Regions from separate parts of the Clostridium sp. JN-9 genome, predicted to be linked through region 1. Evidence: a T-box and tRNA genes for the amino acid it is inferred to sense, from the RefSeq annotation. Region 1 holds a T-box; the other holds one or more tRNA genes.
What was found. A T-box is a leader RNA that pairs with one kind of tRNA and senses whether it is charged. The one in region 1 lies ahead of metG (methionine--tRNA ligase), so its partner is inferred to be a tRNA-Met.

Region 1 (4,314 bases):
GAGCTTATAACTTGTACAAATTTACTTACAGCAATAATGCTGAGAAGAAAATAAATATTGAATCTTTAAATAAAGGCTTTAATAAAACTCAGGACTTTAAAACAGAATATGTGCTAGAATGTAATTAATACACAAAATACAGAGGTGATTACTATTGATGCACTTTCAGGAATTATATCAAACCTGCATCACATGTGAAAAATGTCCCCTCCATACTAATAGAACTAACGTGGTTTTTGGAGATGGAAATATCAGAGCTCCCTTAATGTTTATAGGAGAAGCTCCTGGGGCAGACGAGGATAGAACCGGCATACCTTTTGTAGGCAGGGCTGGTCAGCTTCTTACAAAGGGATTAGAAGCACTGCAGCTTACACGTAATGAGTATTACATTTGTAATATTTGCAAATGCAGACCGGAAAACAACAGAACCCCCCTTGAAGAAGAAGCTGAGGCATGCCTTCCCTATCTCAGGAATCAGGTTGCTCTTATAAAACCAAAGATAATAGTTTGTTTAGGCGCAACTGCAATGAAATATATATTAGGCAAAGGTTTTAGAATAACAAGAGATAGAGGAAAGTGGGTAGAGAGAAAGGGCTTTTACATGATTGCAACTTTTCATCCTGCCGCATTATTTAGAGATGAGAGCAAAAAATCCTTGTTCTGGAATGACCTAAAAATAATAAAGGAAAAATACAGCGAAATTACAAAAAAATATTGACATAATTAATATGATAACCTATTATTGAGCTATATAACATATTTTATACTTTGCATTGAAGGAAAGAGTAGTAAACGGATGTTCCTAAAGAGAATGGGATATTGGTGAAAACCCATGGTCCAAAAGTTTATGAACATGGCTCCTGAGCATATTATCTGAAGCTTAGTAAGATAATACGTAAGCACACGTTACAGTGCAGGGTGATGTTAGTCACCTGCAGAGTTTCATATTGCGAGATATGAATAATTTAGAGTGGCATCGCGTAATTACGCCTCTATATGGTTATAATCCATATAGAGGTTTTTTTATAGTTTAAAGGAGGGATTTTAATGACTAAAAAACCATTTTACATTACTACACCAATTTATTATCCATCTGCCAATCTGCATATAGGCAATACCTATACCACAGTTGCTGCTGATGCAATGGCTAGATTTAAAAGACTTACAGGTTATGACGTTATGTTTCTTACTGGAACTGATGAACATGGGCAGAAAATCCAGAGAATCGCAGAAGAAAAAGGAGTTACTCCAAAGGCTTATGTAGATGAGATTGTTGCTGGCATTCAGGATCTATGGAAGCTCATGAATATAAGTTATGATAAATTCATTAGAACCACAGATGATTATCATATGAAAGCTGTTCAGAAAATATTTAAAAAGCTATATGATCAGGGTGATATTTATAAAGGATCCTATGAGGGCTGGTATTGTACTCCATGCGAATCCTTCTGGACTGAAACTCAGCTGGTAAATGGCAACTGTCCTGACTGCGGCAGACCAGTGGAAAAGGCTAAAGAAGAAGCATATTTTTTCAAAATGTCAAAATATGCAGACAAACTTATTGAATATATTGAAAGCCATCCTGAATTCATTCAGCCTGAAACAAGAAAAAATGAAATGATAAATAACTTTCTAAAACCAGGTCTGCAGGATTTATGTATTTCAAGAACATCTTTTAATTGGGGAATTCCTGTTACTTTTGATCCTAAACATGTTATTTATGTTTGGGTGGATGCTCTGGCAAATTACATAACAGCATTAGGTTATGGAACAGATAATGAAGAACTATACAATAAATTCTGGCCTGCAGATGTTCATCTTGTAGGAAAGGATATATTGAGATTCCACACAATTTACTGGCCAATTATGCTTATGGCATTAGGTCTGCCCCTTCCAAAACAAATATTTGGTCATGGCTGGTTATTAGTTGATGGCGGAAAAATGTCAAAATCAAAGGGAAATGTAGTAGATCCTGTTGTGCTTATAAAACATTTTGGAACAGATGCAGTGAGATATTATCTGCTAAGAGAAATTCCCTTTGGTCAGGATGGATTATTTAATAATGAAATATTTATTAAAAAGATCAATTCAGATCTAGCAAATGATTTAGGCAATCTTTTGTCAAGAACAACTGCTATGATAGTAAAATATTTTGGGGGTGTAATACCTGCTCCTCTGGCAAAAGAGCCTTTAGATGATGAATTAATAAATTTAGCCTTGGAAACTCCAATTAAGGCTGAAAAAGCAATGGATAAACTGAGAATTCCGGAGGCATTGGATGAAATATGGGCTTTGATTGGAAGAGCCAACAAATATATAGATGAAACTACTCCATGGGTATTAGCTAAGGATGATTCTAAAAAAGAAAGATTGGGTACTGTTCTTTACAATCTGGCAGAAAGCCTAAGGTTTGTCTCAGTATGCTTAAGCTCATTTTTACCAGATACCAGTGCTAAAATAAATGAACAGTTGTCTGTAGAATTAACATCATGGGACAGCTTAGCCTCCTTTGATGGAACAAGCGCCGGCACCAAAGTGAAAAAAGGTGAAAATTTATTTCCAAGAATAGATGTTGATGCTAAAATAGAAGAACTTAACAAATTAAAAAATGAAAATTCCAAGCAGGCTGCACATGAAATTCAGCCAATTAAACCTGAAATTACAATAGATGACTTTGATAAAATTGATTTAAGAGTCGTAAAAGTTATTTCCTGCGAAAAAGTGAAAGGTTCCAATAAGCTTTTAAAGCTTAAGGTTGACCTTGGCGGTGAAGAAAGACAGGTTGTATCAGGTATTGCCAAATTCTATAAGCCCGAAGATTTAGTTGGTAAACAAGTAGTATTAGCTGCAAATTTAAAACCAGTTAAATTACGTGGAGAACTTTCACAGGGAATGATTTTAGCTGCAGCTAATGATGATGATACTAAATTGTTTGCAGTATCAATTCCAGGTGAATTGCCAACAGGAAGCAGAATCAGTTAACAGCTTCTACAGTTAATAGTTAAAAGTTGAAAATTAATAGTTCAAAGATTTCATTTCTAAATGGGGCTGTCGCATTAGCAGTTAAAACTGTTGAGCGGGGCTCCTTTTAAAACTAAAGATTAAAGATTAAAGAACAAATAACAAATAATGTAGATTTTCTGCTTTAGCAGGAAATCTTTAATTTAAGTTTTGCTGTAAGCAAAACAACAATCTTTGTTCTCTGTTATTTAATCTTTGTTATTTAGATATAGGGCTCTTTTATTCAATAGTGTTGATACGTTAACAAATTCCCGTCAGGGACAGGCTAATTAAAATATATTTCAGCATTTCTCATATTTATATATGTTATTTTTCAAAAAATCCAAATATACTTACAACAGCACCTATAATTATCAAAAACAATTCATTATCATGTGTTTTAAGACCACTAAGACTTAGTATTCCAATATAAATACCTATCAAAATTATAACTACACCTATTATCATAGTTTTTATTCCTTTATTAGACATTTAAATCTCCCCACCTATTCCATAATGTTCCTAATAATACTTTACAATATGCTAAAGATAAAAAGCAACATATTTTTCAGCTCCGCTAAAAAATATGTTTACCTCTTACTTCTTAGTTCTTAGTTCTTACCTGGCAGTAGTGTTAGCTAGATTTCATCTGGCTAACACTACTGCCATAATTATTGCTGTCATATCTGCAAATAAGGCTGCCCACAGAGTATGCCTTATTTTTTTTACACCAACTGCTCCGTAATATACTGTAAGAGTGTAAAATATGGTTTCTGTGGATCCCATTAAAATGGATGCCACAATGCCTATATATGTGTCTGGTCCATAATTTTTTATAATATCTGTAAATACCCCCAATGCCCCGCTTCCTGATAAAGGTTTTATAAGCACTAATGGCACTATTTCTGAGGGTAGTCCAATTATTTTAACTATTGGTGCTGCAAATGCTGTAAAATAGCCTAATGCTCCAGATTCCCTAAACACACCAACAGCAACCAGCATTGCAAGTAAATAAGGAAAAATTCTTAGGCAGATTCCTAAGCCTTCTTTTGCCCCCTCAACAAAACATTCATAAACTTTGACTCCCTTTAATACACCATATATTACAATAGATATAATCAATATTGGAATAATAGCTTTAATAAAATAATCCATTAGCTGCCCCCCATATCTAAAAATATTTCTCCAGCACTTTACATGATATAATCCCAACCAGAGCCGCTGTTCCCGTAGCAACTACAGCAGGAAATATTATTGCTCCCGGATTCTTTGAACCCATGGCTGCCCTTATGGATATTACTGTGGTAGGCACTA
Region 2 (4,314 bases), 1.2 Mb from region 1:
TAGGCATAGGAATTAAGACAAGCAGTGTTGCCCAAGCTAAAGGGCGCGTAGAAAGAATGTTTCAGACGTTACAATCACGCCTCCCTTTAGAAATGAGGCTAGCTTGTATCAGCACAATTGAGCAAGCAAATGAATTCTTAAACTCATACATAAAAGAATTCAATGCCCAGTTTGCTTTACCAGTTGATAATATCAAATCTGTCTTTGAAAAACAACTAGATATTGAAAAAATAAATTTAACACTTGCCGTATTAACCAGTAGGAAGGTTGATAACGGAAGCTGCATCAAATTCAAGAAAAGTTATTACCTCCCTATGGATTGTAATGGATATGCTGTACATTACCGAAAAGGTACTTCAGGTATGGTAATTCAAGCCTTTGATGGTGGAATGTTCTTTTGTGTTGATGAAAAGGTATATGCTCTAGATCTATTACCAGAACATGAACTTACATCAAAAAGCTTTGACCTTGCAGCTCCTGCGGGGCAACCAAAAAAACGTTATATTCCTCCAATGAGTCATCCTTGGAAACAAGCTTCTTTTGAACGTTATCTTAAAAAGCAGAAACATAGGCAGGAAAATATAGCATAAAAGTAAATGCCATAATATTACTATTCCTCCTTTTAAGTATAAAACTCAGAAGGCTTATTAAGCATACCCAAAATCCAGGAAAGCCTCATTATTTATTTTAGAAGTAAAACCTAACTAAAAAGCACCAGAAAACTGGTGCTAATGTTTTAAATATTTTGGGACATTTTCAAAAATGCTTGACAGAACTTTTTACAAATTCTTTTATATTATTTAATTCTCAACAGAATTCATATAATATCACACATCCATTTTTTAAAAATTTTGGTTGCGGGGATAGGACTTGAACCTATGGCCTTCGGGTTATGAGCCCGACGAGCTACCAACTGCTCCACCCCGCGATATTATATTAAATAACTTTGTTTTTTCTTTGCCGCTCATCAGCGACAGTTGTTATCTTATCACTTACAGGAATATTATAACCTAGCATTTTTTATCTATACATGAAATTATATTGTCCATGCTAGCAATATCTTTAAAATACTTTAAAATTTTCATATGGACACACCAGACATAGTGTAAAGTAAGATTTCACCTTACTGCTTACCTTTTTGAATTTTTTCCTGTTTCATAGATTTTATTATTAATTTCTATTTTAATTTCTTTATCAGATGCTATTTCAAAATGATTCTGATAAATTGAAACTGTAATTCTCGATTCATGCCAGTTAAGTTTAAACTTAAGCATTTTCCAATGTTTAGGTATCCATGGTTTTAGTTTTAAAGTTCCATCTTTCAAAACAGATAATCCCGCAAAGCCAAAAACCACACTCTGCCATGACCCGCCTGTGGAAGCACCATGAAGGCCGGAATCTGTATTTCCCTGATTATCCTCTAAATCCGTGTACACAGTTTTCATGAAATATTTATATGCATTGCTTGTATCTCCGACAGAAAGTCCAAGTATTGAATACATGGATGGACTTAATGATGATTTATGCATAGTTCTCTTTTCATAGTACTGGTAATTAACCTTTTTAATTTCATTTGAAAATTCCTCAGGCAGCATAAGCATAAGCTGTACAACATCTGCCTGCTTTATAAGCTGAGTTTCACCGAGCCTGTCCAGTTTCACTTCTTTAGGCCATACAGGCATGCTGTTTTCATCATATTCTTTTATTTCTATATGCTTTAAATTAAAATATCCTTCAAACTGCTCTATAATAGTGCCCTCTTTATTTGTTGGAATATATATCTTGCTGGCTATATTTTTCCATTCATGAAAATCCTTGGAGCTTATGCAAAGCGAATTACACAATAATCTCAATTTGTGTTCGTCTTCCTTGCTGAGCCATTCCTTATAGTAGAAAGCTTTTTCTATATTCCACTTTGCAAGGTAATTTGTAAAAACATTGTTATTAACATGCTCATGGAATTCGTCAGGGCCTATAACTGAGTTTATTTCATATCTGTCCTTTTCCTTATTATATTCAACTCTGCTCTGCCAGAACTTTGCTGTATCCAGCAGCATTTCCATGCCGTAATTAATAAGAAACTCCTTATCTCCAGTTGCTCTGTAGTACTCTATTATTCCAAATACTATATCAGAGTTAATATGAAATTCCTCATCGCCTGTCCAAATTCTTACCCAATTGCCTTCATAATCAAGCCCCCATTTTGGTGTTGTCTCTATTCCATCATCAGCTGACTCCCATGGGAATCTTGCGCCTTTATAACCGCTTAATTCTGCATTTTCCCTGGCTCCCTTTAATGTGTTATATCTGTACATTAATAGTGATCTTGCAGCCCTCGGCCACTCATAAATAAAAAATGGCAGCATAAACACTTCTGTATCCCAAAAAACATGTCCTTTATATCCTTCACCATGAAGAGCCTTTGCTGCTATGCTGACTCTGCCGTCCCCCTCATAAGCTGAGGATGCCAGCTGAAATAAATTATATCTTATTCCCCTTTGAGCTTTATCATCTCCCTGGATTTCAATATCAATATTATTCCATATTTTATTCCATGAACGGCTGTGCTTTTCTTTTTCGCCTTCATAGCCTAAAGCTGCAAAATCATTTATATCCTCTAAAGCTATACAATACAAGTTTTTTTCAGTATCTCTGCTGGTATAAGTAACCCCATATTTATATATGGTATAAGTGCTTCCCTGTTTAATAAAGGTTTCATAAACTTCTGAAACTATTTCTCCAAAGTCACAGTATCTTCTTTTTCTAAAAATATTATCACGATCATTTTCGCCTATGAGCCTTGTACACTCTATTATTTCTGTTCCCTTATCTAATGTGTTAGCTTCCAATGCTATACCTGGATTCATATCTGTGCATCTTGTGACTTTCAGGTGCTTTGTCCTGTTCATTACATCCCATGAGCTGTTGGTTACACTTCCTTGAATATAATTTTCTATAAATAGCTTTCCACTGAAATTTTTAGCTGTTACCTCATATTTCGAAGCCCATCTGTGAACATTGCTCCTGCTTACAAATCTTTCAGATTTTATCCCAAGAGTTCTTCCTTTAGATGTAGTAACTGTAAGTTCTGTAATAAGCACACCTTTTTTCATATTAAGTGTTCTTTTAAAACCTTCCACAGCGCATTTTTCCATATCCACCATTTCATTTTCAATATATATATTAAAACCAAGGGGATCCTGACAATTTACTATTTCTGAAACCTGGCCCTGAGCTTTGTCAAAAACCCCTGCAATAAAATTACCCCTGTTTCCAAGCTTTGAAAATTCCAACGCTCCTCTAAGGCCTCTGTAACCATTGGCAAGAGTGAAAATAGTTTCGTTTTTTTCGTTATGGTTTTTATCATAATTATCTAGTTCTATACTCCATAAATCCATAAATATTCCCCCATCATGTAAAATTACATTGCATCAAAAAAACAAATCTGATCACTTTCAGGAATGCCCTTAAGACATCCAAATTTTTTAAGTAAATCTACAGCAGAATTACCAATCTTAGCACGTTTCTTTAAGTCATCTATGGAACTGAATTCTTTTTCATGTGCTGCATTGTATATTCCATCTGCAGCCACAGTACCCATTCCGGATATGCTGTTTATAGGAGGTCTTAAGCCCTCTTCTTCTACCTGGAATTTGGTTGAATGGGATTTATATAAATCTATAGGAAGGAACTTAAATCCCCTTTCGTACATTTCCAGAACCAGCTCCAAATCATCATACATATCCTTATCCTTTGGGCCTGCCTGATTGCCCATGGTTTCAATTTCCTTCATCTTATCTTTTGCCTTTTCTTTTCCAAATATCATAAATTCTGCATCAAAGGCCTTTGCTCTTATGGTAAAGTATGCTGCATAATAGGCCTTTGGTATGTGCACCTTGAACCATGCTATTCTGAAGGCCATCATTACATAAGCAGCAGCATGAGCCTTAGGGAACATATATTTTATCTTTTTGCAGGAATCTATATACCATTCGGGCACATTATGTTCCCTCATCTGAGCCACATATTCAGCCCATTTTTCAGGTTCCTTCATAACCTTGCCCTTACGCACTAGCTCCATTATCTTAAAGGAGGTATTTGGTGGAAGACCTTTTTTCATAAGATAAATCATAATATCATCTCTGGTACATATTGCCTCGCTTAAGGTTACTATTCCCTGATCAATAAGATCCTTGGCATTTCCAAGCCACACATCTGTACCATGGGAAAGTCCAGATATACAAAGCAATTCAGAAAAAGTCTTTGGCATTGTGTCTACAAGCATTCCCCTTACAAATTTGGTACCAAATTCAG

Region 2: it encodes a tRNA-Met, which carries the amino acid that the T-box ahead of metG (methionine--tRNA ligase) is inferred to sense. The anticodon was not compared.

What each region holds. Positions count from the first base shown of each region.
Region 1 covers NZ_CP035280.1:110,288-114,601, reverse strand. Annotated here, with positions in the region: gene EQM05_RS00620 (TIM-barrel domain-containing protein) at 1-128, shown strand, start outside; gene EQM05_RS00615 (uracil-DNA glycosylase) at 155-718, shown strand; T-box leader at 765-997, shown strand; gene metG (methionine--tRNA ligase) at 1,048-2,982, shown strand; gene EQM05_RS15615 (hypothetical protein) at 3,328-3,492, opposite strand; gene EQM05_RS00605 (spore maturation protein) at 3,646-4,155, opposite strand; gene EQM05_RS00600 (nucleoside recognition domain-containing protein) at 4,172-4,314, opposite strand, start outside.
Region 2 covers NZ_CP035280.1:1,296,546-1,300,859, reverse strand. Annotated here, with positions in the region: gene EQM05_RS06240 (ISNCY family transposase) at 1-590, shown strand, start outside; tRNA gene EQM05_RS06235 (tRNA-Met) at 853-928, opposite strand; gene EQM05_RS06230 (glycosyl hydrolase family 65 protein) at 1,131-3,398, opposite strand; gene polC (DNA polymerase III subunit alpha) at 3,422-4,314, opposite strand, start outside.